Regions from separate parts of the Camelimonas abortus genome, predicted to be linked through region 1. Evidence: predicted binding sites of a transcription regulator. Region 1 holds the regulator's gene; the other holds the start of a gene.
The links. The regulator HrcA, encoded in region 1, represses chaperone genes, less so after heat shock. The targets are predictions, from matches to a motif close to GTTAGCACTCNCNNNNNGNGAGTGCTAAC.
Positions count from the first base shown of each region.

Region 1 (15,138 bases):
GGGCGTTGGCGATGACGTTCAGCCGCCGCTCGATATGCGCCAGATGCTGGTCGAACTGCCCGAACACCAGCCCGGCCAGACGGTTATCGTCCAGCGTGACGATGATCTCCGGTTGTGACGTCCGGGATTTCAGGGGCAGGCCGGACCGCCCCGCCGGTCTGGAGCTGCTCCAGTCGCGTCTTGAAGAGGAGAACGGGGCGTCGTCGTCACGTTGCATTCGCAATTCCTTGCGCCGCCCCTGAATATGGCGCCGCGGACGCCTGATGAAAAGCGCCGCCGCCCAACGCGGAGGCGCCCTTTACGCCGAGATAACGCGCACGCAGACTGCCGGCCGTCGCCTCCAGAACCTCCACGACGGCGACTGCGCCGAAGATCGCTTCCGGTGCCTCGAAGTGCACGCCCTGGAGATAGGGCGACTTGCCCGCCATCTGCCCGGCGGCGCGGCCCTTGCGGTCCACGAGCACCTCGATGACCCGCCCGGTCATGGCCTGGTTGAACGCAATGCGGTCGCGCTCCAGCGCCGCCTGCAGCTCGGCGAGGCGCGCCGACTTCACGTCCTCCGGCAGCTGGTCCTCGCGATCGGCGGCCGGCGTTCCCGGACGCGCGCTGTACTTGAAGGAGAAGGCGCTGGCGAAGCGGACGTCGTTCACCAGGCGCATGGTCTCGGCGAAATCGGCGTCCGTTTCTCCCGGGAAGCCGACGATGAAATCCGAGGAGAGCGCGATGTCCGGGCGGGCGGCGCGCACCCGGTCGATGATCCGCCGGTAGTCGTCCGCCGTGTGCCTGCGGTTCATCGCCGCCAGGATGCGGTCGGAGCCGGCCTGCACTGGCAGATGCAGGTAGGGCATCAGCTGCGGCACGTCGCGGTGGGCGGCGATCAGCTCGTCGTCCATGTCGCGTGGATGGCTGGTCGTGTAGCGCAGCCGCTCCACGCCGTCGATGTCGGCGAGACGGCGCAGCAGGCGTCCCAGGCTCCAGGTCTTGCCGTCCGGACCTTCGCCGTGCCAGGCGTTGACGTTCTGGCCAAGCAGGGTGAGCTCCTTCACCCCGAGGCCAACGAGGCGTTTCGCCTCCTCCAGCAGCGCCGCCACCGGCCGCGACGTCTCGGCGCCGCGCGTGTAGGGCACCACGCAGAACGTGCAGAACTTGTCGCATCCTTCCTGGATGGTGAGGAACGCCGAGACGTTGCGGCCTTCCGCGCCGTTGCGCCGCGCGGGCAGGGCGCGGAACTTGTCCTCGACGGGAAATTCGATGTCGATCGCCGCGTCGCGGTTCCTGGCGGCGAGCAGCTCCGGCAGGCGGTGATAGCTCTGCGGGCCGACCACCACGTCCACCACCGGCGCCCGGCGCATGATTTCGGCGCCTTCCGCCTGGGCGACGCAGCCGGCCACCACGACCCGCGTCTCAAGGCCCTGCCGGGCGCGGACGGCCTTGTTCTCGCGGATCCGGCCAAGCTCGGAATACACCTTCTCGGCGGCTTTCTCGCGGATATGGCATGTGTTGAGGATGACCAGATCGGCGTCGTCGACGCTGGGCGTCTCCTCATAGCCCTGCGCGGCCAGAACGTCCGCCATGCGCTCGGCGTCGTAGACGTTCATCTGGCAGCCATATGATTTGACGTGAACCTTTTTCACGTTTTTCACGTTGGTCAGACCACTTCCGGTTGGGCCCGGGCCTGTCGCGCCAGGGCGATGCAATGGGCGTCGCCGCCGCGCGCCGTCCGCCCGCAATCGGGGAAAGGCGCGCCGGGCCGCCCGGCCAGCGCGCCACCCTACTCCATTTCCGCGACGGATGGCGCCGCAATGTGGCGCGACCGTCACGGCGTCATGCCGCATCCCGCCTGGCCCGGCGGATGGATTCACGCGCGAATGTTTCGGCCTCGCGCGTCGCCACCTTGCGGGGCAGCGCCGGATCAAGCGGTTCGCCAAAGCTGATGACCGCTTCCCACACATGGCCGCTGCGCAGCAGCTCCATCAGATGCGGCGCCAGGTCCATGTCGCCGTACCAGGCGATGAGCGGCAGCAGCCGGCGCCCCACCGGCAGGCCGGTGCGGCGGACGTAACAGATGCTCATGGGTTGCAGCCGGACCGGCCGGTCGCCGGCCAGGGCCGTCACCGCGCCGACCAGCGCCGAACGGAACGGCAGAACCCGCAGGCCTTCGCCGGTGGTGCCCTCGGCGAACAGCACCATCGCGTCGCCGTCCGCCAGGCGCTGCGCGATGGTCGCATTGACCTCTGCGGTCGCCGTCCGCCGTGAGCGGTCGATGAAAATGGAGCGTTGCAGGCGCGCGAACAGGCCGAATACCGGCCAGCCCGCCACTTCCGACTTGGCGATGAACGAGAGCGGCGTCACGCTGGAAATGGCGGTGATGTCCACCCACGAGATGTGGTTCGAGACCAGCAGCGCGCCGCCCTCCCCGGGCGGTTCGCCGCGCACCTGCACCCGGACGCCGATGATGCGGCAGACGAGCCGGTGAAACAGCACCGGCAGCGCGCGATAGACCGGGCGCAGGCCAAGGCGCAGCGCCAGCCACTGCACGGGAACGCCAGCCAGCGTGATGGCGGTGAGCGCCGCGATGCGGCGGCCGGCGCGCAGGTTCCCCATCGTCAGCCAGACTTGTCGGCGGCGTCCGCCCCGTCGACAGGATCGCTGTCGTCAAGCGGAACGCCATACAGCTCCAGTCGATGCCGCACCAGCCGGTAGCCCAGCTCGCGCGCGATGATGGTTTGCAGGCGCTCGATTTCTTCCGAATGGAACTCGATGACCGCGCCGGTGCGCACGTCGATCAGATGGTCGTGGTGCCTGCGCGTGGCCCGCTCGTAGCGGGCGCGGCCGTCGCCGAATTCGTGCCGCGCGAGAATGCCCGCCTCCTCGAGCAGCCGCACTGTGCGATAAACCGTCGACAGCGAAATGCGCGGGTCGATTTCGGCGGCGCGGCGGTGCAGCTCCTCGGCGTCCGGATGGTCGTCCATCTCCGCCAGCACGCGGGCGATGGTGCGCCGCTGGCCTGTCATGCGCAGGCCATGGTCCCGGCAGGCAAGCTCAATGTCAGAAACGCGTGAACGCTGGGACCTGCCCTGCTGCAACTGAGCCACGTAATTCTCCCTGCGTCGTCCCGCCAGCAGGCCGCCGCCCGCGGCGCCATCCTCCAGGACAGGGCGTCAATGCATGCTCCGCAAGGATTTACCGTCCTGGAGGCGGCCGAGGCAAGCAGGGCCGTCCGCTCAGTCGGCGTCCGCCGGCTCTTCCGCCCGTTTTTCCCGGTTTTCCTCACTGTTTCCGGTCGCATCGCGGGTTTCCCCGCACAGCTCGTACACGGTGATGCGGCTGCTTGCCCCGCGCACCGAGGTTTCGCCCACCCTGCGGAAAATGAAGCCGCCGCCGGCGGCGTCCCGCACCGCTTCAGTGACGAGGATGGAGGTGCCGAACTCCTTGTTCAGCGCCTCGAGCCGGGAGGCGACGTTCACCGTATGGCCCAGCACCGTATAGTTGATCCGGTCATAGGAGCCGACATGACCGATCACCGCTTCGCCGGTGTGGACGCCGAAGCGGGTATGCAGTTCCGGCAGGCCCTCCGCGCGGAACGTCTCGTTCAGCCGGCGCAGCCGTTCAGCGGCGTCGAGCACGCCATGGCATGCCCGCGCCACGTGGTCCGGCTGCGGCTCCGGGGCGTTCCAGAAGGCCATCACGCCGTCGCCGATAAACTTGTCGATGGTGGCGCCGGAGTCGGCCAGCGCTCCGCCGATCGCGGCGAAATAGCGCGACAGGATCTGCATCAGCGCCTCCGGATCGAGTTTCTCCGCGAGACCAGTGAAATTGGCGATGTCCGTGAAAACCACCGTGGCCGACTGCCGCACGCCGCCCAGGGTGGGCTGGACGCCCTCGGCGACGATGCTGCGCACGATCTGGCGCGGCACGTAGCGCATGAAGTTCTTCATCGCCAGCTCAAGGCCGGTGACGGCCCCGGACAGCTCGTGGATTTCGGCGATGCGGGACGGTGGCGGCGGCGCGGGAATGCCCCGGAACGAGATGATGTGCCGCACGGTGGCGGCGAGGGCCTTGAGCGGACGGGTGATGCTGCGGGACGCGAAATAGACCGCGGGCATGGCGATCGCCAGGGCGAGCAGGCCGAGCGCCACGCTGCGCCGCGCCATGTCATTGGCCGGTCCCATGATCGCCGACTGCGGCATGGCGATGGCCGTCACCAACTGCGTCCCGGACATGGCCGGATCAAAATGGGCGACGTAGGGATCGCCGTTGACGGAAACGAAGCGGTCGCCCGGCGTCGGGGACTGGCGCCACGCCGCGTGGATCGCGCGCAGCAGCGGCGAACCAAGCTGGTCCATCAGCGGCAGCCCGTTGGGGCCGGTGGGCGCGTCGCCGGCGCGCTGGCGGCGTCCGGTGGGGTGGGCGGCGAGCTCGCCGGCGGCGGTGAACAGCACCAGCTCCTGACGGGCGTGGGTCTTCATGCGCGCCAGCACGTCGTCGAGATCTGACAGCAGCACGTCGATGCCGTAGACGACCCCCGGCGCGGCCTCGGCCTGCTGCGCGAGCGTGACGCCCATTTCCGAGGTGGTGGCGAAGCGGTAGGGCGGCGGCGTCACCGGAGCGCTGGTTTTCACCGCCTGCTGGTACCAGGGGCGGGTGCGCACGTCATAGTCGGTGATTTCCCGGGGCGTGGGGCCAAGCACGTTTCCCCTGGCGTCGACATAGACCCCGGTGCGCACGAACCGGCCGCTGGCCGGGTCCGGACGGGTCACCAGAATGCGGTAGGCGGCGCCCGCCGGCGCGCCGGCGATGTGATGCGTGATCCGCTGGCTCATCACCAGGGAGCCGTCGGGAAAGCCGCACAGCAGGGCGAGCACCGCCGGCGCGGTCTGTTGCAGGCTGCGCTGCAGCCCCAGCAGCAGCTCCCCGGCCGCGATGTCGGGCTGGTCCGGCGTCGCCGTGTCGGTGATGGTTTTCAGGAAAATATGGGCTGTGGCCAGCTGGTCATTGGCTTCGTCCCGGATCTGCCGGGAGAGATCGCGGAACCGCGCCAGCGCTTCATTGTGCGCCAGATGCGCCATGCTCCTGTGGTTCAGCCACGACAGGCCGCCGACAATGAGCACGATGATCGCCGCGAAGGTGACCGTCACGACCATCTGGAGGCTGAAACGGGGAGCGGAAGAATTTCTGGCCATGCCGCTGCACTGGTTTGGCGACGCCTGGCGGCGGTCCGGACGCGCGCTCCTTCGTCCGGGTGACGGCGGGGCGCGCAACGCTATGGCGACAGGTTCTAGCGCCAGATATTGACTGAATAAACCATTATGGTGCGGTCATGGCTCACGGGCGATGGTGACGTCCGGCGCGGCGTCGCCATTGGCGAGCACGAGGCGGACGGTGACGCTCCGGGCGTCGTGGGGAACCGGTATGCTGTTCTGGGCGCCGGCCGGGGGCGGCGATCCCTTGTCGCAGCCTTCCTTTGGCAGCGGCAGGGCGGTTTCCGGGGGCGCGCCGTCAAAGCCGACGCTGGCGCTGCGAATGGCGCAGCGATGCGACAGCAGATAGGGGAAGAACAGCTCGTCGCGGTCCGTGGCCCAGGTGACCCACGAGCCCGAGGTGGCGAGCAGCACCGCGCGCTCCTTCGTCCTGGCGTGCGCCTCGGGATCAAAACTGTAATCGAACGGCCCGGCGGTGATTCCGTTCACGTCCGTATATGTCACCTGCAGGGCGATCCTGCCGGCCGGGGCAGGCAGGGTGAAGCTGGCGCTGCGGACGCCGGCGCCGCTGGCGGCGCCCGGATCGGCGCGCGTGTAATTTCCGTGATCGCCCACGCGATAGCGCACGTCCGTGGCGTCTTCCGGCAGCGTCACCGTGACCGTGAGGCCGCGGGCGGACGGCGCGAAGGTCAGCGCCGGGCGGACGTTTCGTCCCGCCAGCGCGGCGTCCAGCTCGCTGAGGCGCGCCTCCGCGCGCGCGGTCCACTCATTGAGAAGGCCGTCGTCGAGAAAATAACGTCTGGCGGCGCCGCGACGGACCCTGTCCAGAAACGCCTCCAGCGCATGTTTCCCGGCCTGCATCCGCGCCAGCGTCGGCGGCATGCTCCGGCCGTCATCCAGCGCCATGGCGAACGCGAACCAGGCCGGGGCGAAGTCCGGCGCTTCTTCAGTCATCCGCTGCAGGCGCGGAATGCGCTCGGCCGCGCCCAGCTGCTGGAGGTAAACCATGCGCGCCGCCTGGTCCTTCGTCATGGCCGCGAGGTCCGCCAGCGCTTCGCGCGCCGCGTCGGCGCCGTCGCGCGCGCGAATGAGCGCGGCAAGGCGTACCGGCGGATCAACGTAGCCGGCGCGCGCGGCTTCCGTGTAGGCCACGCTCGCCGAGTCCGCACGGCCCTGGCTTTCCAGCAGCCGGCCCCGCTCATAGGCGGCCCTGGCCGCCGCGTTGCGGTCCGCTGGCCCCGCCTGCGGCGGCGCCGTGAGCCGGGACGTGGCCGGACGCAGCCCGAGCTGAATCTCCAGCTGCTGGCGCACGAGCCGGATGGTCGGCACGGCGAGCGAGATCGCGATGGTGACCAGCAGAATCTGCGTCAGTCGCCGCCACAGGCGTCCCCGGAACAGCGGCGGGCGCGGCGGGCCGGAAAGACCATGACGGCGCCACCGCCGCGCCCGCATGCGGGCGGGATTGCGCTGCGCGCGGGCTTCGCCCGCCGCCGGCGTGGCGGCGGCGCGGGCGCCGTTCTCCTGGCTGTTCTCCTGGCTGTCTTCGCCGTCGGGGATGATGGCGAACGCCTCGACCGGATGCGGGATGTTTTTCAGCGGCGTCGGCCCCAGTTCCCGGAACCGGGCGGAAATTTTCCCCATGACGGTGTCATATACTCCGCGCGACACGCAGATCCCGCCGGGGCGCGCGATCCCTTCCAGCCGTGAGGCGATGTTGACGCCGTTGCCGAGCAGGTCGTCGCCGTCCTCCACGACGTCGCCGACCGATATGCCGATGCGGAACAATATCCGTCGCTGGACCGGGTAGCCGGCGTTGAGCGCCTCGAGGGCGCGCTGGATGGCCATGGCCGCCCGCACCGCTTCAACGGACGACGTGAACTCCGACATGATGGCGTCGCCGGCGGTGTTGAAGACGCGGCCGCCGAAACGCGTCACCTCCGCCTCGAACAGCCGGCGGCAGTCGTGAAACAGCGCCAGCGCCTCTTCCTCATCCGTGGCGAGCAGGCGCGAGTAACCGGCGACGTCCGCCGCCATGATCACGGCGAGCCGGCGCCGGAACGGGCTGGGGGCCGCCATGGGCCCGCTCTGCGTATGTCCGGTGGCGCTCATGCAATTCCACGAGATGAGGTCTGGGAAGACTGGCGGGTTATGCCTGCCCGCCCCGCGCCGGGCGCTCCGCCGGGGCGTCCGGACGGCGACGCCCGGCTGGCGTTGCGCTGGCGGCCGGCCGGCTACACAATACGGCGCCTGACGCCGCCGGCCCTGTCAGGGCCGGGATGCGTCGACAGGGAGTGACAGCTCATGAGTCGCGCGGGCAAAACATATCCCGTTTCCTATACCGAAGAGGAATGGCGCCGTCGCCTGACGCCGGAGCAGTATGCGGTGTTGCGTGGTCATGGCACCGAACGGCCAGGCAGTTGCGCGTTATTGCATGAAACCCGACCCGGAACCTTTGTCTGCGCGGGATGCGGCCAAAAATTGTTCTCATCCGCAAAAAAATTTGACAGCGGAACGGGCTGGCCGAGCTTCGACAGCCCCGAGCCAGGCGCCATCGAGACCAGCGAGGACCGCAGCTACGGCATGATCCGCACCGAGGTGCACTGCAGCCAGTGCGGAGGCCACCTCGGGCACGTGTTTCCTGACGGTCCGCCGCCCACGGGGCTGCGTTACTGCATCAACGGCGTCGCCACCATTTTCGTCCCGGACTGAGCCGGGGCGGACGTGAAAAAGGGGCGCTTCCCGCGGAAGCGCCCCGGATTTTTGCGGCCCGGCCGGCGGCGCGGCGTCAGTCGTCCATCTTGAGGGCGGCGATGAACGCCTCCTGCGGGATCTCCACCTTGCCGAACTGGCGCATGCGCTTCTTGCCCTCCTTCTGCCGCTCCAGCAGCTTGCGCTTGCGGGTGGCGTCGCCGCCGTAGCACTTGGCGGTCACGTCCTTGCGCAGGGCGCGGATGGTTTCGCGGGCGATGATGCGGCCGCCGATCGCCGCCTGGACCGGAATCTGGAACAGGTGCTGCGGGATCAGGTCCTTCAGCTTCTCGCACATGGCGCGGCCGCGCGTTTCGGCGCGGGCGCGGTGCACCAGCATGGCGAGCGCGTCGACCGGCTCGCCATTGACGAGGATCGACATTTTCACCAGGTCGCCCTCGCGGTAGCCGGTGACCGAATAGTCGAAGGAGGCGTAGCCCTTGGACACGGACTTCAGGCGGTCGTAGAAGTCGAACACCACCTCGTTGAGCGGCAGGTCATAGACCACCATGGCCCGCTTGCCGACGTAGCTCAGCTCCACCTGTTCGCCACGCCGGTCCTGGCACAGCTTGATGATGGAGCCGAGATAATCGTCCGGCGTCATGATGGTGGCGCGGATCCACGGCTCCTCGATGCTCTCGATCTTCACCACGTCCGGCATGTCGGCGGGGTTGTGCAGCTCGATCTGCGTCCCGTCTTTCATGTTCAGCCGGTACACCACGGAGGGGGCCGTGGAGATGAGGTCAAGGTTGAACTCGCGCTCCAGCCGCTCCTGGATGATCTCAAGGTGCAGCAGGCCAAGGAAGCCGCAGCGGAAGCCGAAGCCCAGCGCCGCCGAGGTCTCCATCTCATAGGTGAAGCTGGCGTCATTGAGCCGCAGCTTGCCCATGGCCGAGCGCAGGTCTTCGAAATCGGCCGCGTCCACCGGGAACAGGCCGCAGAACACCACCGGCTGCGCCGGCTTGAAGCCCGGCAGCGGCTCGGCGGTCGGGCACCGGTCGTCGGTGATGGTGTCGCCGACGCGCGTGTCGGCCACTTCCTTGATCGAGCCGGTGAAAAAGCCCACCTCGCCCGGGCCGAGTTCGGCCACGTCCTGCATCTTGGGCCGGAACACGCCGACCCTGTCGACGCCATAGGTCGCTCCGGAGCCCATCATGCGGATGGTCATGCCTTTCTTCAGCACGCCGTCGACAATGCGCACCAGCACCACCACGCCGAGGTAGGAGTCGTACCAGCTGTCCACCAGCATGGCCTTGAGCGGCGCGGTTTCGTCGCCCTCCGGCGGCGGCAGCTTCTGCACGATGGCTTCGAGCACGTCGGGGATGCCGAGGCCGGTCTTGGCCGAGACCGGGATCGCTTCCGAGGCGTCGAGGCCAATCACGTCCTCGATCTGCTCCTTCACCCGCTCCGGCTCGGCGGCCGGCAGGTCGATCTTGTTCAGGACCGGAACGATCTCGTGGTTGGCGTCCAGCGCCTGGTACACGTTGGCGAGGGTCTGCGCCTCCACGCCCTGGGAGGCGTCCACGACGAGGATCGAGCCCTCGCAGGCCGCCAGCGACCGCGAGACCTCATAGGCGAAGTCCACGTGACCGGGCGTGTCCATCAGGTTCAGGATGTAAGTCTTGCCGTCCTTCGCCCGGTATTCCAGACGGACGGTCTGCGCCTTGATGGTGATGCCGCGCTCTTTCTCGATGTCCATGGAGTCGAGCATCTGCTCGCCCAGGTCGCGCTCGGACACCGCGCCGGTGGCCTGGATCAGCCGGTCCGCCAGCGTGGACTTGCCGTGGTCGATATGCGCAACGATTGAGAAGTTGCGAATGTTGTCAATGGGATGGGGCGCCATCTTCTCTCTGGGCGGCTGCCGCGGCGAACAGAAGCGCCGGCGGAAGGGGACACTGCTCGGAACCTCGCAGGGCAATAGCAGCGTCCGGGAGCTTCGCCAAGTCTGCGCCAGGATCCGCGCAACATGCGCGCCGCAAGGCGCGGGAGACATGGGGGGCGCGCCGTCGTGAGCGCCCGTCCGGCGCGCGGCTGCGGGCTCCGGCGGCGCGAACGGATGGTCGCCGGCGCCGCCAGGGCCCGCCAGGAGGAGGGGAGCGGGCGGCTGGCCGTCCCGTCAGGTCTTCCGCGCTGGCGCTGCGTCAGGCGCAGCCGCCGGATCATCCCGCCCCTCCCCGGGGCGGCCTCATCCGCGCTCGGCCCAGCTGTCGCCCTCAAATCCGGGCTTGGCGAAGGCCACGCCGCCGTCGACGGTGAGCGTCGCCCCCACCACATAGTCGCCGGCGCGCGAGGCCAGATAGATCGCGGCGCCGGCCATGTCGTCGTCATGGCCGATGCGGCCCGCGGGCACCCGTCTGGCGACCGCCTCGGCCTCATCGCGCGCGGCGATGTTCATGTCCGAGCTGAACGGGCCGGGGGCGATGGCGCTCACCACAATGTTGTCGGCGATGAGCCGCGCCGCCAGGCGGCGGGTGAGATGGATGAGGGCGGCCTTGGAGGCGGCGTAGGAGTAGGTCTCCAGCGGATTGAGGAATATGCCGTCGATGGAGGCGATGTTGATCACCTTGGCCGGTCGCCCGCTGGCGCCGGAGCGGCGCAGATGGCCCGCCAGCGCCTGGGTGAGGAAGAACGGCGACTTCACGTTCAGGTTCATCACCTTGTCCCAGCCGTTCTCCGGGAAGGCGTCGAACTCCGCCGCCCAGGCCGCGCCGGCGTTGTTGACGAGGATGTCGAGCCGCTCCTCCCGCCGCATGATCCCGGCGGCGAGGGCCTTTGCGCCATCCACGGTGGAGATGTCGGCCGGCAGGGCGATGCATTCGCCGCCGGAGGCGGAGAGCTCCGCCGCGGCGGCTTCGCAGGCGGCGGCCTTGCGCGCGCTGATGTAAACCTTGGCGCCGCCCGCGATGAAGCCGCGCGCAATCATTTTGCCAATGCCGCGCGAGCCGCCGGTCACCAGCGCCACGCGCCCCTCCAGGGAAAAGAGACTGTTCATGTTTCCTCCCGCGGTGTTATCTGCTGGCGCCGCCAGCAATCCGCATTCCGGTGTGCACGTCCGCGCCGGCGGGCTCAAGCGGTTTTCGCCGCGAGCCGCCGCGCCGGAGCCTGCGGCCGGAGCAGGAGGAGACAGCAGCCATGGCCCAGGACAGGCAGATGGTCATCGTCCGCCCGGCTTCGGACCGGGACGCGCCGGCGATCCTCGACATCTTCAACTGGGCGGTGCTTGAAACCACGTCGGTCTGGACGGAAACTCCGGTGACGCTCGAGAACCGGCTGGCGATGATGGCGGACCGGCGCGCCCGCGGCTATCCGTTCCTCGTGGCGGAAGTGGACGGCGCCGTCGCCGGCTACGCCAGCTTTGGCGATTTCCGGCATTTCGACGGCTATGCGGCGACCGTGGAGCACTCGGTCTACGTCGCGCCGCGTTTTCATCGCCGGGGCGTGGGCCGGGCCCTCATGGAGCCGCTGGTTGAGGCGGCGCGCGCCTGCGGCAAGCATGTCATGGTCGGGGCCATCACCGCCGACAATGAGGCGTCGATCCGCCTGCACGAGGCGTTCGGATTCGTGCGCGTGGGGCTGATGCCGGAGGTCGGCCGCAAGTTCGGCCGCTGGATCGACCTGCTGCTGATGCAGAAAATTCTCGACGGCAGCCGCTGAGCGGCGTTTCGTCCGCGCCGCCGGCCGGGCGCGCCTAGCGCTGCCTGAACAGTTCCGACACGACTTTCGCCGTGTAGTCCACCATCGGAATGATGCGCGAGTAATTGAGGCGCGTCGGTCCGATGACCCCGACCACGCCGATGATGCGCTCCTCCGCGTCGCGGAACGGGGCGGCGATGGTGGATGAGCCCGACAGCGAGAACAGCTTGTTCTCCGAGCCGATGTAAATCCGCACCCCGTCGCCCTCTTCAGCGCGGGAGAGAAGGTCGATGACGTCCTTCTGCGTTTCGAGGTCGGCGAACAGCAGCCGCATGCGCTCCAGATCTTCGCCGACGGTCACGTCCTCCAGCAGGTTGGCCTGGCCGCGCACGATCAGCTGTCTGGTCTCGCCCGAGCCGCCCGCCACCGCCAGCCCCGCCTCTACCAGGCGCGCGGTGATGGCGTCCAGCTCGCGCTGGATGGCGGCGCGCTGGCTGGCGACGTCGCGTCTGAGCTCGGCCAGGGTGCGGCCGCGGATGCGAGCGTTGAGAAAGTTGGCCGCCTCCACCAGCGCCGACGAGGGCAGGTCTTCCGGCAGGTCCAGCAGGCGGTTCTCCACATTGCCGTCGTCGCTGACCAGCACGACGAGGCCGCGCCGCGGGCCGAGCCGGACGAACTCGATCTGCCGCAGGCGGGCGTTGACCTTGGTGGTCAGCACCACGCCGGCGCCGCGCGACAGGCCGGACAGCACCTGGGTCGCCTGGGCGAGAATCGCCTCCACGGAGCGGTCGCTGGAGGCGGCGCGCATCTCCAGTTCGATGCGCTCGCGCTCCTCGTCGGCCACATGGCCGACCTCCAGCACGGCGTCCACGAAAAAACGCAGGCCTGTCTCCGTCGGCAGGCGGCCGGCGGAGGTATGGGGCGCGTAGATCAGCCCGGCGTGCTCCAGATCCGACATGACGTTGCGGATCGACGCCGGGGACAGGTGCATGGGCAGTACGCGGGCGAGATTGCGCGATCCCACCGGCTCGCCTGTGGCGAGGTAGTTTTCGACGATCTGGCGGAAAATCTCGCGAGACCGCTCATTCAGGGTTGCATGCGCCGCGGGGCGCGGTCCCCTGTTCTGAAAAGTCCCCAATTCTTCCCGGCTCCTCGTGAAACCATACCTGCGGCTGGCGCGCATGGATCCCTCGCTTTTCCCACAATTTAGCGGGGACAGGCCGCATTCGCCAGCGGGGGCGGGGCGCGCCGGCCGGCGCGTGGACAGGCCAGCCGCCCCTTACGGTGGGGGCGGCCAGCGGGTATAGAAAACCGGTCATTCAAACTTGGAAGTCAGGAACGTTACATGCGGCCTTCGAAACGCGCCCCCGATGAAATGCGCAAGGTGACGCTGAAGCGCGGCGTGGCCCGTTACGCCGAAGGCTCGTGCCTCGTGCGCTTTGGCGACACCCACGTCTTTTGCACCGCCTCGCTCGAGGATCGCGCTCCGGCCTGGCTGCGCGGTCAGGGGCGCGGCTGGGTCACCGCCGAATACTCCATGCTGCCGCGCGCCACGATGGAGCGCACCCGCCGCGAGGTGAACGCCGGCAAGCCGTCCGGCCGCACCCAGGAAATCCAGCGCCTGATCGGGCGTTCCCTGCGGGCGGTGGTGGACCTGCCGGCGCTGGGCGAGCGGCAGATCTCCATCGACTGCGACGTGCTGCAGGCGGACGGCGGCACCCGCACCGCCTCGATCACCGGCGCCTGGGTCGCGCTGCATGACTGCATCGAGTGGATGCGCGCCCGCTCCATCATCAACACCCAGCCGCTGAAGGACCATGTGGCGGCAGTGTCCTGCGGCGTGCACCAGGGCGTGCCGGTGCTTGACCTCGATTACGCCGAGGACTCAACCGCCGAGACCGACGCCAACTTCGTTCTCACCGGCTCCGGCGGCATCGTTGAAATTCAGGGCACGGCCGAGGGCAAGCCGTTCACCGACGAGGAGCTGTTCGAGCTGCTGCGTCTGGCCCGTCACGGCGCCGCCCGGCTGGTGGCCCTGCAGAAAGAGGCGATTGGCAAATGAGCGGAGCCAGTGAGGCGGCGCGCCGCCTGTCCGGCAGGGTGGTGATCGCCACCCATAATCCCGGCAAGCTGGCGGAGATGCGCGAGCTGCTGGCGCCGTTCGGCGTCGAGGCCGTGTCCGCCGGAGAGCTTGGCCTGGCCGAGCCGGATGAAACCGGAACGACCTTCGCCGAGAACGCCGCCATCAAGGCCCGGGCGGCGGCCCGGGCGTCCGGCCTGCCCGCGCTCGCCGATGATTCCGGCATCTGCGTCGAGGCGCTCGACGGCGCGCCTGGCATTTTCTCGGCGCGCTGGGGCGGTCCGGACAAGAATTTCGTCGCCGCCATGTCCCGCATCAACGACGAGCTCGTCATGCGCGGACACGGACCTGAAAGCCGGCGCCGGGCGCATTTTGTCTCGGCCCTGGCGGTGGCCTGGCCGGACGGCCACGAAGCCCTGTTCGAGGGGCGGGTGTTCGGCGATCTGGTGTGGCCGCCGCGCGGGGACCGCGGCTTTGGCTACGATCCGGTCTTCCGGCCCGACGGGCACGCGCGCACCTTTGGCGAAATGTCGTCTCAGGAGAAGCACGGCGTGGACTGGGAGGACGCGCGCAGCGGCGGTCCGGGGGGGCTCTCCCACCGCGCGCGGGCGTTCGTGCTCCTCGCCCGGGCGCTGCTGCAACAGGGCGAGGCATGACAAAGGACCCGGATTGTCCGGGCCCTTCTTTCCTGTCCGTTCGACGTCCTGACGCGGGGGGTCAGGCCCTGCCGGCCGGCGCGGCCTGGCGCCGCCGGCGCATGTAAGCGTCGAACTCCTCGCGGTCGCGGGCCTGTCGCAGTTCGTCGAGGAAGGCGCTGAATTCGCGCGCCTCCTCATCCAGCCGCCTGCGCTCGGCCTCCAGCCGCTCCAGCTCGCTGCGGCGATAGTCATCGAAGGCGCTGTTGCCGGTGGGGCCCGCGGCCGGACCGCCGCCCGCGCCCCCGCTTCTGGCCGCGAACGGCGAGCCGCGCAGCCAGGTGAAGTTACGCTCCATGAAGGCGGCGAATTCGGCCGGAACGGGATACCCCATCAGCTTCCAGACAATGTAGGCGACCGCCAGCGGCCAGAACCAGACAAAGGCGAAGACGATGCCGACGATTTCCAGCGCGCGCCGTGGCGGCCGGCAGCTCCTGTCGCCGGATCGCCGGGCGTCCCATGATGGCGAAGCGGTGTCGGTCATGACGGTTTCTCCAGTTGAGACGTCCTGCCGGGACGTCTGACCAAAACGGCGCGGGCGCCGGACAGCGCATTTCCGGAAAAAATCCTTCTTTTGCCCTTGCGTAAGGACAAGGATTCAGAAGGCGCGTCTGGCTCCACATGTGACATGAGATCGTGGCCGCGTTACGTCATCGCAAGCGGCGCCGGCGAAAATTTTACGGAACGACCACGAAAAACATGAAACGCGCCAGCAAACACTGTTCTGGCCACGCTTGCCGGGGAGGGCGTCGTGGCGGCGCGGTCATGATGTCGCCGCAGC
Region 1 is NZ_JBHLWR010000006.1:2,487,960-2,503,097, forward strand. Features, by position in the region: gene ACFFJB_RS13065 (PhoH family protein) at 1-217, opposite strand, end outside; gene miaB (tRNA (N6-isopentenyl adenosine(37)-C2)-methylthiotransferase MiaB) at 207-1,634, opposite strand; gene ACFFJB_RS13075 (lysophospholipid acyltransferase family protein) at 1,825-2,604, opposite strand; gene ACFFJB_RS13080 (Fur family transcriptional regulator) at 2,607-3,014, opposite strand; gene ACFFJB_RS13085 (adenylate/guanylate cyclase domain-containing protein) at 3,225-5,183, opposite strand; gene ACFFJB_RS13090 (adenylate/guanylate cyclase domain-containing protein) at 5,319-7,277, opposite strand; gene msrB (peptide-methionine (R)-S-oxide reductase MsrB) at 7,503-7,910, shown strand; gene lepA (translation elongation factor 4) at 7,987-9,792, opposite strand; gene ACFFJB_RS13105 (SDR family NAD(P)-dependent oxidoreductase) at 10,135-10,941, opposite strand; gene ACFFJB_RS13110 (GNAT family N-acetyltransferase) at 11,082-11,603, shown strand; gene hrcA (heat-inducible transcriptional repressor HrcA) at 11,638-12,720, opposite strand; gene rph (ribonuclease PH) at 12,928-13,644, shown strand; gene rdgB (RdgB/HAM1 family non-canonical purine NTP pyrophosphatase) at 13,641-14,318, shown strand; gene ACFFJB_RS13130 (DUF2852 domain-containing protein) at 14,380-14,841, opposite strand.

Region 2 (15,138 bases), 2.1 Mb from region 1:
GCGCCCACGCCAGGGACGTAGTAACGGATGATGCATGTGTGAGCCGGCGCCATGGCCGCGCAGCGAGCGCCCGGAGATCCCGTCATGACGGAAGCGTCGCCGCATGACGTCGTCTGCCTGTTCGGGGCGGACGGCGCGCTGGTCTCGGCCACGGCCGCCGGCCGTGCGCTGGCGGCGCGTCTGGACCGGCCGTCGCGGGCGCGGATCGCGGCGCTGGCGGCGGCGGCCGGCGGGGCCGGCTTCCAGCCCTGCGACCTGACGCTGCGCGCCGGCGGCCATCTGTTTCACGCCCGGTGCGGCGCGCAGGCCGGCGGCGGGGTGCGTCTCACCGTGCGCGATCCGCTTCCGCGGGCATGGGTTCCGCCGGCGCGCGGCGCCGCCGGCCCGGCAGAGGCGGGGCCGCTGGCGCAGCTGCGCCGGGCGGCGGGGGGGCGGCCGACGCTGCGATTCGTCTGGCGCGCGGGTCCGGACGGCGTGGTGCGCTCCGTGTCAGCGGCGCTGGCGCGCGTGCTGCCGCCGGAGGCGCTGCCCGTTGGCCGGCGGTGGGGCGACATGGGGGACCATATCGACGCGGCGGCGGCGCTGGACGCCCATGTCATGTCCGCCCGGGCATGGTCGGGACTGGTCGCCGTATGGCGGCTGGGCGACAGCGGCGTCAGCGCGCCGGTGGAGTTCGGCGCCGCGCCCGTGCGTGACGCGCAGGGACGTCCCGACGGCCAGCGCGGTTATGGCCTCATCCGCCTCGACGAGGCGGCGGAGCCGGCGGCGCGCACGCCGACGGCACGCACGGCCCGCGCCGGCGAAACGCCGGACAACGCCGGTGACGTCCCGCGCCAGGCGACGTCGCGGCGCGCCGCGCCGGCGCCGCCGGACGCGCCCGCGCCCCTGCAGGCCGGAGCCTCCGCCCATGACCATGCGCGCCGCGCGCCGGCGCATGAGCCCGGCGCGGTCTCGCCTCCCGCCGCCGGTGAAACCGTCGCGTCGCCTGCCGCCGCTGACGACGTCCCGGCCGGTCGTCCCCTGCCTCCGCCGGACGCCGCCCGTGGGCCGGCCACGGCGCCGCGCCGGCCGCCGCGGCTGAGCGCCGGCGACCGGCAGACGCTGCGCGACATCGCCCGCGCCCTGGGAGCGAAGGTGGAGCCGGAGCCCGGGGGGGATCCGCAGACGGCGGGGGAGGGGCCTCCGCCCGCCCGCCACGCCACGGCCCGGACCGGCCGCAGCAGGGCGCACGCGCCGCGCCCGTCCGCCCATGTCGCGGCCCATGCCGCAACCCATGCCCGCAGCCTGCGGGACCTGGCGGCCGAGATCGCCGCCGAGGCGCACGGGCCGCGCCATGACGGGCAGGGCGCTCCCCATCCTGACGCCGGTCATCCCGACGCGGCCCGTTCTGACGCCGCGCTTCCAGACGGCCCGGAAGGCGAACGCGCTCCGGGCGCGGCCAGGCCGGCCCCATCCGCGCCCGGCAGGGCGGGCGAGGCTCAGGCGGCGCGGGCGATTCCCGCGCCGGCCGCCGCCGCGCCGGTGGTCAACCAGGGCGCGTCAGCGGCGCCCGCGCCGGCGCCGGATCTCGCCGCCGTGCGGGCCGGGGCTGCGGTCGCCGCCGTGCGCCAGATGATGCAGTCCGCGCCGGTGGCCATGCTGGTCAGTCGCGGCGACGCGGTGCTGCACGCCAACCAGGATTTCGTCGCCCTGTCGCGCTATTCCGGCTTCGCCGAGCTGGCCCGCGCCGGCGTGAGCGGCCTGTTTCCGGAGGCAGTCCCGGCGCGCGGCTTCCATGGCCGGGCGGCGCTGCTCGGGGCGCGCGGCGTGCGCACGCCGGTGATACTCGTCTGCCTCAGCGCGCCATGGGATGGCGGCGAGGCGCTGCTCACCTTCGCCACCCGCGATCCGTCCGCCGAGGCCGAGGCCCGCGCCCGCCATCTGGAGTCGGAGGCGGCCAGCCTCAGCGCCCGCGAGGCGGAGCTGCGCGCCATTCTCGACACCGCCACCGACGGCGTGCTGCTGCTGGACGCCCAGGGGCGCATCCTCTCGGTCAACCGCTCCGCCGAGGCGCTGTTCGGCTATGAGCAGAACGAGCTGGTGGGGGAGCCGGTCACCCGCCTGCTGGACGGCGCCAGCCACCAGACCGCCATGGACTATCTGGCGCTGATGCGCGCCGGCGGCCCGGCCAGCCTGCTCAATGACGGCCGGGAGATCGTCGGCCGCGTGCGCCAGGGCGGCGAGTGCCACCTGTTCATGACCCTGGGCCGCACGCCCTCCGCCTCTGGCGAGCGCTTCTGCGCCGTGCTGCGCGACGTCACCGCCTGGAAGAAGACCGAGCACGACCTCATCGAATCACGCGAGCGGGCCGAGGCCGCCAACGCCCAGAAGTCCGATTTTCTCGCCCGCATGAGCCATGAGGTGCGCACGCCGCTGGGGGCGATGATCGGTTTCGCCGAGCTGATGCTGGAAGAGCGGCTGGGGCCGATCGCCAACCCCCGCTACCGCGAATACATCCGCGACATTCACGAGTCCGGCCAGTACGTCATCAGCCTCGTCAACGACCTGCTGGACCTGGCGCGGATCGAGGCTGGCAGGATGGAGCTGAACTTCGCCAGCATCGATCTCAACGCCGTGCTCTCCTCCTGCGTGGCGCTGATGCAGCCGCAGGCGGCCAAGGCGCGGGTGGTGCTGCGCAGCTCGCTGGACCCCGCGCTGCCGCCGGTGGTGGCGGACGAGCGCTCCATGCGCCAGATCGCCCTCAACATCATCGGCAACGCCCTGAAATTCACCGACGCCGGCGGCCAGGTGATCGTCTCCTCGCTGCGCAACGAGGCCGCAGAGGTGGTGATCCGCGTGCGCGACACCGGCATCGGCATGACGGAGGAGGAGGCGCAGGAGGCGCTCAAGCCGTTCCGGCGCCTCGCGCCCGGCCGCAAGGCGCCCGGCACCGGCCTTGGCCTGCCGCTCACCGCCGCGCTCACCGAGGCCAATCGCGGCCGCCTGCGCATCGCCAGCAAGCCCGGCGAGGGCACGCTGGTGGAGGTGACGCTGCCGGCCGCGCGCGTGCTCGCCGGCTGAAGCGCGCCGCTACCGCCGCGGGACCGGCGCCGGGCGTGACGGCTCCGGACATGACGGCGCCCGCGCGCCGTTTCCGGCCGCGGGCGCCGCAGTTGTCCCGGGGGCATGTTTTCCGGCGCCCCTGGCGCCGCCGGGGCGGCCCGTCCCCCACGCCGGCCGCCAGGCTTATTCGCCGAGCTCGCCCATGTGGTGCTGGCAGTACAGCGCTTCGCCGAGGCGGTTGATCAGGTCCAGCTGGGTCTCGAGGAAGTCGATGTGGCCTTCCTCGTCCGTCATCAGGTCGACGAACAGGTCGCGCGACGGATAGTCCTTCACCTCAAGGCAGTAGGCCGCCGCCTCCTGGTAAAGGGCGCGGGCCTCGCGCTCCGCCGCCAGGTCCGCCTCGATGATCTCGGTGACCGTCTGGCCGATGCGCAGCGGATCCAGCACCTGCATGTTCGGGAAGCCTTCAAGGAACAGGATGCGGTCCGTGAAGCGATCCGCATGATGCATTTCCTCGATCGACTCCTTGCGCCAGAACTGCGCCAGTTTCTTCAGGCCCCAGTTGTCGAGGATCCGGAAGTGCAGCCAGTACTGGTTGATGGCGGTGAGTTCGCTGCGCAGGCCACGGTTGAGATACTCAATGACCTTCGGATCGCCTTGCATCGGAGGGCTCCTTTTTTAGAATGGCTCTAATTTAGGCCGGTCTCCTCCGCCAGGCAAGCGTTTTCCGCCGGCGGCGGGGGAGGGCCTGGCCCAGGCCCGCGCTTCCGGCGGCGAAGCCCGGAACCCGCGGCAGGACCGGGCGCGACCCGCGGCGACGCATGCGACAAGGGTCCGCGCCCCGGGGGGCGCGCGCAATGACCTCGCGCAAATGTCAGCGAAAGCAGGGGGAAAGGGAAGCGCGCGCCGCCGCTGGAAACGGGCGGGGCGGCGCGGCTCCCGGAAAGGCGGCGGCGGGCGGGGCAGGCGCGCCCTGCCGGCGTTACTCGGCGGCGATGCGCGCCGGCAGCGGGGCATTCCCGCTGGCCGGGCGGGCCGGACTGGCGGGGAGCGCGAGGGCAGCCTGGGCCTGGGAAGTCTGGGCGTGGGCGCCCGGAGCCCGGGCGGCGGGGCGCGGCGCCGGCCGGTAACGCTGCGCCTCCGGCACCACGAAGCGCCGGCGCGGCGCGCCGCCGGCCGGCGCGCGCGGCGGGGCCGTGATTTGCGCGGCGATGGCCTGCGCCGCGGTTTCGCCGGGGCATGAGGCGCAGCCGATCTGGCACGCCTTGCCCGCGGTGATGTCTGAAAACATCTGCCGGATCTGGCTGACGCACCGGCCGCAGTTGGGCTTGCAGCCAAGGCACAGATAGACCTGTCCGGGCGAACGCGGGCGCGTTCCGGAATCCCCCGTCAGGGCGTCCCGCACCTGGCTATCGGTCAGCTGGTTGCACGAACAAACGATCATCGCGTTCTTTAGAAAGTTTAAAAAGTGCAGATGTTTCAGTGACTTGCTAATCGCGCGTTCCGTTGTCCGGGTCAAGCGCCATGGGGCGCATGCCCCCTGCGCCCCGCGCGCGGGCGCAGGCGCGACCGGGGGCGGCGCGGGCCGTCACGGCGCGGCGGCGCGGCTATCTGCCGCGCGTCAGCGCCGCCGGGCCGGGGCTGTTCCTGCGGGGGAAACGGGCGTTCCTGAAAGAAAAGGGCGCCCTGCCGGGCGCCCACAGTGGGCGGCGTGGCGGCCAGGCCTGTCCGCCGCCGCGCGTCCGGCCGGCGCCTCAGGCCTCCGGGCCGGGATTGGCCGGCGTCCTGCGGTCGGCGCCTTCCTCCGGCGGCTCCACCGTATAGCGGTGCTCGCGCGGCGCGCGCGTCACCGACGAGGGGTCGCTGGCCGGGAAGCTTTCTTCGATCGATTCGTCCAGCTGCGCCTCCTCATGGGCGCGCTCCCTGCGGGCGCGCTCCTTCTCCGGGAGGTGATCCTGCGGCCGCCTACGGCCTGGCTGGTTGTCGTTCATGATTCGCCTCCTTTCGCGCGTGGCGCGCCGCTGCGGTCCCGGTCCGGGCGCCGTCGCGACATGGAGGCCAACGCCGCTCAGGGACCGCTGGTTCCCGCCGCGCCGTCGCGGTCGATGAGGATGACGTGCAGGGCGCGCGGCCCGTGCGCTCCGAGGAAGATCGTGCGGTCGATGTCGCCGGAGCGCGACGGACCGGTGATCATGTTGATCGTGCGCGGCGGCGCGCCGGCGACCTCGCGCCGCAGCCGCGCCCACACGTCCTCCAGCGACGGAACCAGGTCGGCGCTGTCCAGCACGACGATATGGTTGTCCGGCAGGAAGTTGAGGGTGGTGGGATTGTCCGGCCCGGAGAGCAGGACCAGCGAGCCGGTTTCGATGATGCCCGCGAAGGCGTGGCTGACGCCGGTGAGATCCTGGCCGGCGCTGGGGCCATGGCTCACCTCCAGCGCGGTTTCGCCCCACGGCATGGCGGCGAGGCGCGGGTCCGCGCCCATGCGCGCCGTGGGCGGCAGGTTGCGGGCGCTGAGCCAGCGCGCCGCTTCGGCCGGAACCGCCTCCGGCGCCGGCGCCACGCTGACGCTGGCCTGCGCGGCCTCGGCATAACGGATGAAGGTTTCGACGGCCGCCCGGCCGCTGGCCTGGCCGCGTTGCGGGATGACGCCCCGCGGCGGGCGCGCCAGCCGCGCCAGCGCCTCGGCGCGGCGCGGGGCGTCGTCGGGGCTGACGCCGAGGGACCGGCGGATGCTGGCGAGAATGTCGTCGCGCGCGTCGCTCACTGTCCGCCCTCCCGCCTGTCGCCGGCGCCCGCCGCCGCGCGGCGCGCCTGCCGCCTCGCCCACATGGCCTGGAAGGTTTCGCCTTCCGGCGCCGGAAAATCACGGCTGTCAGTCCAGCCTGTCGCGAACGGCAGGCGCCGGAAGCGGCCGCGCCCGCGCGCCGCAAGCGCCATCAGCGCCGCGCCGGCCCGCGTCGCCTGGCGGTAAAGCCACGGACGGCGGGCGAAGAAGCCCCAGAAGGCCAGGCCCGAGCGCACTGTCGCCGGCGCAAGACGCCGCTCGAACTCGCGCTCGCGCCAGTGGCGCATCAGCTTCGGCAGCGGAATGCGCACCGGGCACACCGCCTCGCAGCGGCCGCAGAAGGTCGAGGCGTTGGGCAGCTGTCCGCCTTTCTCCACGCCGATCAGCGACGGCGTCAGCACCGCGCCCATCGGCCCCGGATAGATCCAGCCATAGGCGTGGCCGCCCACCGCCTGGTACACCGGGCAGTGATTCATGCAGGCGCCGCAGCGGATGCAGCGCAGCATCTCCTGGAACGACGTGCCGAGCATGGCCGAACGGCCGTTGTCCAGCAGCACCACATGATATTCGCCCGGACCGTCCGGATCGCCGTCGCGCCGCGCCCCGGCGGAGAAGGTGACGTACACCGAACTGTCCTGGCCCGTGGCCGAGCGCGCCAGCACCCGCAGCATCTGGGCGCAGTCCTCGAGCGTGGGCGCCAGCTTCTCGATGGAGGCCAGCACGACGTGCGCTTTGGCCAGCGTCTGGGTGAGGTCGCCGTTGCCCTCATTGGTGACGATGACCGAGGCGCCGGTTTCGGCGATGAGGAAATTGGCGCCGGTGACGCCGACGTCCGCGGTGAGGAAGCGCTGGCGCAGCACCTGGCGCGCCTCGTTGAGCAGGTTCACCGGGTCGGAGAGGTCGCGCTCCGGCGGCAGCTGCGTGTGGGCGCGGCGGAAGTCCTGCTCCACCTGGGCGGCGCTGAGGTGAAACGCCGGCGCGATGATGTGCGAGGGCGTCTCGCCGCGCAGCTGGATGATGTATTCGCCAAGATCGGTCTCGACAGGGGTGAAGCCTTCGGCCTCAAGATGGGCGTTCAGGCCGATCTCCTCCGAGATCATCGACTTGCCCTTGGTCACGGTTTTCGCGCCAAGGTCGCGGCAGATGCCGGCGACGATGCGGCGCGCCTCCGCAGCGTCGCGGGCGTAATGCACGTGGCCGCCGGCCGCCTTCACCTGCGCCTCGAACTGCTCGAGGTAGATGTCGAGATGGGCGAGGGTGTGGTTCTTGATGTCCCGGGCGCTGTCGCGCAGCGCCTCGAATTCGGGCAGGGCGGCGGCGGCCTCGGCGCGCTTCGCCGAAAAGCCGCCGCGCATGGTGGCCAGCACCTTCTGCAGCCCGTCGTCCTGCAGGGCGCGGCGGGCGTTGTCGCGGAAGGCGGGGGTGGTCGCGACAGGCGCGTTCATGACCGCGCCTCCGCGCCCGCCGCCGCGGGGGCGGCGTCTCTGGTCCCCGCCGCGGCGGGGGCTCCGGCCCCGGTAGCGGTCTGCGCCGCCGGCGCGCCGACGGGCGGCGCGCCGGTCATGCCGGCCAGCACCTCGGCCACATGGCGGACCTGCACGGCGGCGCCCTGGCGGGAGAGCTTGCCGGCGATGTTCATGAGACAGCCAAGATCGCCGGCCAGCACCATGGGCGCGCCGCTCTCGCGGATCCGCGCCGTCTTCTCGCTGACGATGGCGTCGGAGATCTCGCCATATTTCACCGCGAAGGTTCCGCCGAAGCCGCAGCACACGTCGGCGTCGGCCATTTCGGTGAGGGTGAGCCCCTCCACCGAGGCCAGCAGGCGGCGCGGCTGGTCATGCACCTGCATCTCGCGCAGGCCCGCGCAGGAATCGTGATAGGTCGCCGTTCCCTCAAACCGCGCTTTCACCGCGGTGACGCCCATCACGTCGACGAGGAAGCTGGTCAGCTCCCACGTGCGGTCGGCGAAGGCGCGCGCCTCGCGCTGCAGCTCCGGATCGTCGGGAAACAGCTCCGGATAGTGCCGGCGGGCCATGCCGGCGCAGGAGCCGGAGGGCGCCACCACATAGTCGCAGTGGCGGAAGGCGCGGATCATGGCCAGCGCCAGGTCCGCGGCGGTGCGGCGGTCGCCGGAGTTGAACGCCGGCTGGCCGCAGCAGGTCTGCGGGGGAACCTCCACCACGCACCCGGCGTCCTCCAGCAGCTTCGCCGCGGCGAAGCCCACCGAGGGGCGCATCAGGTCCACGAGACAGGTGACGAGAAGCCCCACGCGCGGGCGCTGCGGGGCCGGCCGGGACGGATGCGACATGGCGACGGCTTTCTGTCTGCGCGGCGCAGGCCGCGCCGCCGCAGCAGATTAACGCCGGCGGCCGTTCCGGCAAACGGCCGCAGCGATCAAATCAGCTGCGGCCGCGTCGCATGCTTTACGTAAGGTAATACAGCCCCCGGCCGGACAGCGCCGGGCGCAGGGCAAAACAGCCGCCGGTCCGGCGGCGCCGTGGGCAGGCGGATATGGCGTGCCGGAACAGGGGCGACGGCGCCTGGGCGGCTGGATCCGGGCTGCGGGCCCGGGCGACTGCACATATGGCGGCCCGGCCGCGCGCCGGCGCCGCTACTGCGCCGGGCGGATTTTTCCGTCGGCGTCGAACTGGCGCAGATAGGCGAGCAGGTTGTCCATCTCGCTTTCCCTTGTGACGCCAAGGAAAATCATGCGCGTGCCGGGCACCTTCGCGCGCGGCGCCTTCAGATAGTCGCGCAGGGTGGCTTCGTCCCAGGTGAGGCCGGAGTTCTTCATGGCGTCGGAGAAGCGGTAGCCGTCCACCGTTCCCGCCTTGCGGCCGATGAGGGCGTTGAGCTGCGGTCCGGCGGTGTGCTTCGCTCCTTCGCCGATCTGGTGGCAGGCGCGGCATTTCATGAACACCCGCGCGCCGGCTTCCGGGTCTCCGGCGTGGGCGGCCGTGGCGAGCGCCGCCGCCGCGCAGGCGGCGAGCACGCCGGCCCAGGGGCGCCGGCGCCGGACGAAGCGGGGAAGGGCGGGGGGGCGAATGGTCATGTCGGCTCCCTGTGCGTCGCGGCCGGCCGGGGGAGGGGCTGCGTCGGCCGCAGGCGCCGGCTGCGCGAGAAGGCGGTCTGCAGGCGGGGATCCTGGCCCGCGCCGGCGGCGGGGTCCACGCTACCCGTCGCCGCATCGCCATACGCGCGGGCGCCGATTTTGCGCGCGGCGGCTCTGGCGCAGCGGCCGCCGCGTTCCCATCTCAGTTCCCGACGTCCCGGGACGGACGGAACGAACTCCAGGAGAAGGAATCGATGGATCCCCACGAACGCGAAGTCATTGACGGCATTTTCAACCGGCTGAAGGACGTCGAAAACGCGCCGCGGGATCCGGAGGCGGAGCGCCATATCGCGGAGCTGGTGGCGCGCCAGCCCTACGCGCCTTACGCCCTCGCCCAGGCCGTCTATGTCCAGGACATGGCGGTGCAGCAGCTCACCCGGCGCAACGAGGAGCTGGAGACGCGCGTGCGCCAGCTGGAGGACGAGCTGCGCCAGGCCCGGGAGCAGCAGCCCACGGCCGCGCCGCAGTCCGGCCAGCCGGGCGGCTTCCTCTCCGGCCTTTTTGGCGGCGGCCGCACCAGCGTGCCCCCGGTGGGCCGCTCCGCTGCGGGCTCCGCCCAGGGCGCGGCCGCGCCGCAGCAGGGTCCGTTCGCCCGCGGTCCCGCGGCGGGCGGCGCGCCCGGCGGCCCGTGGAGCCGCGGGCCGCAGCAGCCGGCCGGCCCGTGGGGCGGCCAGCCGCAGGCCGCGCCGCAGCCGCCTGCTGGCGGCGGCTTCCTGCGCTCGGCGCTGGCCACGGCGGCGGGCGTCGCCGGCGGCGCGCTGCTGTTTGACGCGGTGAAAGGCATGATGGGCGGCTCGTCGGCCGCCTCGGCCACGCCGCTGGCCCAGCCGCAGACCGCCGCCGACGCGGCCAGGGACGCCGGCGCGACCGGCGACGTCCAGCCCGCCGCCAGCGACCAGGGCGACGCGGCCGTGCAGACCGCCGGTCATGCCGATCCCGGTCAGGACGGGTGGAGCAACGACACTGGCGGCTGGGACAACGCCGGCTGGGATGACGGCGGCGCGTGGGACGACGGCGGCGGCTGGGACGGCGGCGACGGCGGCGACTGGGTCTGAGCCGGCCGTTGGCCACCGGCATGCCGGGCGCGCGGACGCGCCCGGCCGTTCGCGGCCGGGCGGGCACCGCTTCAGCCCTCGCCCCGGTCCGCGGTTCCGGGCGTCGCGCGCGCCGCCTCGCGCAGCGCGCGCAGGCCGGCGTAGGCCTGCGCCTGGCCGGTCTCGCCCAGCGCCGCCAGCACCCGGGCCTGGGCCTTGCGCCACAGCGGCGTCGCCTGGGCCAGCGCGGCGCGGCCAGCTTCGGTGAGCGCGTAGCCCACCGCCCGTCCGCCGCCAGGCCGCGGCGCGATCAGCCCGGCCGTCTCCAGCAGCCGCAGGTTGCGGGTGAGGCTGGTGCGCTCCAGCGCCAGCGCCTCCGCCAGGGCGCTGATCGAGCCTGCGGCGCCGCGTTCGAGCGCCGCCAGCAGCGAATACTGCGTCGCCTTCAGCCGGGCGGGCCGCAGCGCCGCGTCATACATGCGGGTGAGGGCGCGCGCCGTCATGCGCGCCTCAAGGCAGGCGCAGCGCTCCTCCGGCCCGGCCGGAGCGCGCGGCTGCGCCGGCGGTTGCGCGGGCTTGCGGCTGGCGCGGGCGTCGCTGCTGGTCATCGGCGGTTTCGCTCCCCGGCTGGCGGCGCGCCCGTACGCGCCGGCGCGCCTGCGGCGGGGGAGCATGGCGCAGGGCGCGCCCGCGGTAAACGCCGCGGCGGCTGCAACGGGCGTCCTCACGGCGACGAAAAATTTGGCGCCGGGCCCGCCGGGGCGTCCCTTGACACCCATCCGGGGCAGTCCTATCTCCGGGCCATCGGTTAGCACTCACCAGCCGACAGTGCTAACGATCCGTTTTCACAATGCGCGTCCTGCGCTCCATCAAGAGGAATGGTCCATGAAGTTCCGTCCGCTGCATGATCGCGTCGTCGTTCGCCGCATCGAGAGCGAGGAGAAGACGAAGGGCGGCATTATCATCCCGGACACCGCCAAGGAGAAGCCCCAGGAGGGCGAGGTCGTGGCCGTTGGACCGGGCGCCCGCGACGAGCAGGGCAAGCTGGTTCCGCTCGACGTGAAGGCTGGCGATCGCGTGCTGTTCGGCAAGTGGTCCGGCACCGAGGTCAAGATCGACGGCGAAGAGCTGCTGATCATGAAGGAGTCGGACATCCTCGGCGTGATCGGCTGACCAGCGGCTGACGCGCGAAACGGGTTTCTGGATTTTTCCCCGACAGTGATTTCAGGGCCGCGCGAGCGCCGGCCAGGGACAGGGGGTCCCGGGCGCGAGACGCCGCCGGACCCGATAACAGGAGCAAGCACACATGGCTGCCAAGGAAGTAAAATTCGGTAGCGAAGCCCGCGACAAGATGCTGCGCGGCGTGGACATCCTCGCCAACGCCGTGAAGGTCACGCTGGGTCCGAAGGGCCGCAACGTCGTGCTGGAGAAGTCCTTCGGCGCTCCGCGCATCACCAAGGACGGCGTGTCGGTCGCCAAGGAGATCGAGCTGGCCGACAAGTTCGAGAACATGGGCGCGCAGATGGTGCGCGAGGTGGCCTCGAAGACCAACGACAAGGCCGGCGACGGCACCACGACCGCTACCGTCCTTGCCCAGGCCATCGTGAAGGAAGGCGCCAAGGCTGTCGCCGCCGGCATGAACCCGATGGACCTGAAGCGCGGCATTGACATGGCCGTCGCCGCGGCCCTGGACGACATCGCCGCCCGCGCCAAGAAGGTTTCCGACTCCTCGGAGATCGCCCAGGTCGGCACCATTTCCGCCAACGGCGACCGCTTCATCGGCGAGGAGATCGCCAAGGCGATGCAGAAGGTCGGCAACGACGGCGTGATCACCGTCGAGGAGGCCAAGACCGCCGAGACCGAGGTCGAGATCGTCGAGGGCATGCAGTTCGACCGCGGCTATCTCTCGCCGTACTTCGTCACCAACGCCGAGAAGATGGTCGCCGACCTCGAGGATCCCTACATCCTGATCCACGAGAAGAAGCTCTCCTCGCTGCAGCCGCTGCTGCCCGTGCTTGAGGCCGTGGTGCAGACCGGCAAGCCGCTGCTGATCATCGCCGAGGACGTCGAGGGCGAGGCCCTGGCCACCCTGGTGGTCAACAAGCTCCGCGGCGGTCTGAAGGTCGCCGCCGTCAAGGCTCCGGGCTTCGGCGACCGTCGCAAGGCCATGCTCGAGGACATCGCCATCCTCACCAACGGCCAGACCATCTCCGAGGATCTCGGCATCAAGCTCGAGAACGTCACCCTCGACATGCTGGGCCGCGCCAAGCGCGTCCGCATCGAGAAGGAGAACACCACGATCATCGACGGCGCCGGCTCGCGCAAGGACATCGAGGCCCGCGTCGCCCAGATCAAGGCCCAGATCGAGGAGACCACCTCCGACTACGACCGTGAGAAGCTCCAGGAGCGTCTGGCCAAGCTCGCTGGCGGCGTCGCGGTGATCCGCGTCGGCGGCTCCACCGAGGTCGAGGTCAAGGAGAAGAAGGACCGCGTCGACGACGCCCTGAACGCCACCCGCGCGGCGGTCGAGGAGGGCATCGTTCCTGGCGGCGGCACCGCCCTGCTGCGCGCCAAGGCCGCGGTCGAGAAGCTCGACTCCGACAACGCCGACATCCGCGCCGGCATCAAGATCGTGGCCCGCGCCCTTGAGGCCCCGATCCGCCAGATCGCCGAGAACGCGGGCGTCGACGGTTCGATCGTCGTCGGCAAGATCCTCGAGAACACCTCGAGCAACACCTTCGGCTTCAACGCCCAGACCGAAGAGTACTGCGACCTGATGCAGGCGGGCATCGTCGACCCGGCCAAGGTCGTCCGCACCGCCCTGAAGGACGCCGCTTCGGTGGCCGGCCTGCTCATCACCACCGAGGCGCTGGTCGCCGACGCTCCGAAGAAGGAGACGGCCCCGGCTCCGGGCGGCATGGGCGGCATGGGCGGCATGGACTTCTGATCCACGCTGCGACCGCAGTCACGGGGGCTCCGGATGTTCCGGAGCCCCTTTTTTGTCGCCCGCCGGCAGGGGCCGGGAGCGCGCAGTTTTTCACCTTCCCGGCGCCGGCCCCGTTTGCCTTCGCGCCGGCGACAGGCTAGACAGACCCTGACCATTATCGCCCGGAGCGCGCGGAAGGCGCGCATGGGCCGGTCCGGGCCCGTGGGGCCGATCCGGCTCCGGTGAGCTCAAGAGGTGCATCATGCAAGACGATATCGACAGCCCGGTCTCGGGCGTGTGGTGGAGCCTGCTTCTCGGCGTCGTCGCCTGCGTCGTCGTCGGCTGGCACATCTTCGGCTGAGTCCCGGCCCGCCCGGCGGCGGCTTCCGCCTGAAAGGGCGGGGCCGTGGTCCGCAGGCGCAAGCATCCGCCATGGCGCCGCGCCTGCGGCGCGAGAAACGCGTCCCGTCCGGGGCGCGTTTTTTCTTTTCCGCCCCGCAGTCGCAGATGATGACAAAAGATTAATGGGAAATGTCACAATCAGTTTTCTAAAGATCATGCGGGCGGCCGGCCGCGGCCGTCGCCGGCCGCGGCGTCGTCCGGCGAGGGCGGGGCCGGAGCGGCGCCTTTCCGGCGCCCGGCGCAGGAGCTGCGCCGCCGGAGCGGCCGCCACGCCCGTTTCCGCGAGGGCGGTCCGGGCGCCGTCCGCCAGGCCGCGGCCCGGCGGGGCGGACGCGCCTGACCGCCCGGACATTCCATCATTTCCCGGGGCGCGCCGCGCCCCAGCCGGCGGATGACATGCACGGACTGAAAAAGGCTCTCACAGACATCTGGCGGCTCACGCTGCCCTATTTCACCTCCCGCGAGCTCACCGAGGCGCGCATCTGGCCGTTCCCGGCCTTCGCCGTGCAGCAGCGCTTGCTGGCGTTCATTTTCGCGGCGGTGATCATCAGCATCGAATTCGCGCTGGTGGCGATCAACGTGCGCCTGTCCTATTTCTCGCGCGACTGGTTCAACGCCATCCAGAACAGGGACGCCGCCAGCTTCTGGACGCTGCTGCTGACCGTGTTCATGTTCTGGGCGGTCATCTACATCGTGGCGGCCATCTACCAGTACGCGCTGAAGTCCTACCTGCGCATCCGCTGGCGCGCCTTTCTCACCGCGCGCTACGTCAGCCACTGGCTCGACCACAACGCCCACTACCACATGCAGCTGCTCGGCCATGGCGCCGACAACCCGGACCAGCGCATCCAGCAGGACATCGATTCCTTCATCGTGCGCACCATGGAGCTGTTCCTCGGGCTGCTGTCGTCGGTGTCGACGCTGGTCTCCTTCGCCGTGGTGCTGTGGCAGCTGTCCGCCAGCTTCACCCTGCCGGGCACTGACCTGCGGGTTCCGGGCTTCCTGCTGTGGGGCGCCCTGGTCTTCGCCATTGCCGCCACCTGGCTGACGCACCGGGTGGGCCGGCCGCTGATCCGGCTGAACTTCGAGCAGGAGAAGTATGAGGCGGACTTCCGTTTCTCGCTGGCGCGCCTGCGCGAATACGGCGAGCAGGTGGCGCTGACCGGCGGCGCCCCGGCGGAGAAGCGCCACCTCGCCGGGCGCTTCGGCTCGGTGATCGACAATTTCCTCGCCATCGTCAGCCGCACCAAGAAGCTGACGGCGGTGACCGCCGCCTACGCCCAGATCAGCAACGTCATCCCCTACATCCTGGTGGCGCCATACTATTTCGCGGGCAAGGTGACCCTCGGCGGCATGCAGCAGACCGCCAGCGCCTTCAACCGGGTGAGCGACAGCCTGTCGTTCTTCATCAGCGCCTACACCACGCTCGCCGACTACAAGGCGGTGGTGGACCGCCTCACCACCTTCACCAGCGCGGTGGAGACGGCGCGCATCGCCGGCTCCGGAGCCTCCCGGCTGCGGCGGGAGGAGGGCGCGGACGCGAATCTCGAGATCCGCAACCTCTCGCTCAGCCTGCCGGACGGGCGCGAGGTGGTGCGGGTGGGCGCGCTGACCCTGCGCCCGGGCGAAACCACGCTGCTGACCGGGCCTTCAGGCTCCGGAAAGTCGACGCTGTTCCGCGCCATCGCCGGCATCTGGCCGTTCGGCTCGGGCGACATCCGCCTGCCGCACGGGGCGTCGCTGCTGCTGCTGCCGCAGCGGCCCTATCTGCCGGTGGGAACGCTGCGCGCCGCCGCCTGCTATCCCGCCGCGCCGGACGCGTGGAGCACGGGGG
Region 2 is NZ_JBHLWR010000006.1:414,350-429,487, forward strand. Features, by position in the region: gene ACFFJB_RS04255 (ATP-binding protein) at 85-3,060, shown strand; gene bfr (bacterioferritin) at 3,226-3,705, opposite strand; gene ACFFJB_RS04265 ((2Fe-2S)-binding protein) at 4,025-4,486, opposite strand; gene ACFFJB_RS04270 (hypothetical protein) at 4,797-5,033, opposite strand; gene ACFFJB_RS04275 (LutC/YkgG family protein) at 5,111-5,809, opposite strand; gene ACFFJB_RS04280 (lactate utilization protein B) at 5,806-7,275, opposite strand; gene ACFFJB_RS04285 ((Fe-S)-binding protein) at 7,272-8,138, opposite strand; gene ACFFJB_RS04290 (c-type cytochrome) at 8,442-8,882, opposite strand; gene ACFFJB_RS04295 (DUF2076 domain-containing protein) at 9,137-9,997, shown strand; gene ACFFJB_RS04300 (MarR family winged helix-turn-helix transcriptional regulator) at 10,069-10,584, opposite strand; gene groES (co-chaperone GroES) at 10,862-11,149, shown strand; gene groL (chaperonin GroEL) at 11,283-12,923, shown strand; gene ACFFJB_RS04315 (ABC transporter ATP-binding protein/permease) at 13,701-15,138, shown strand, end outside.
Region 2: groES (co-chaperone GroES) is a predicted target of HrcA. The motif match lies at 10,784-10,812, and genes of this name have one in related genera.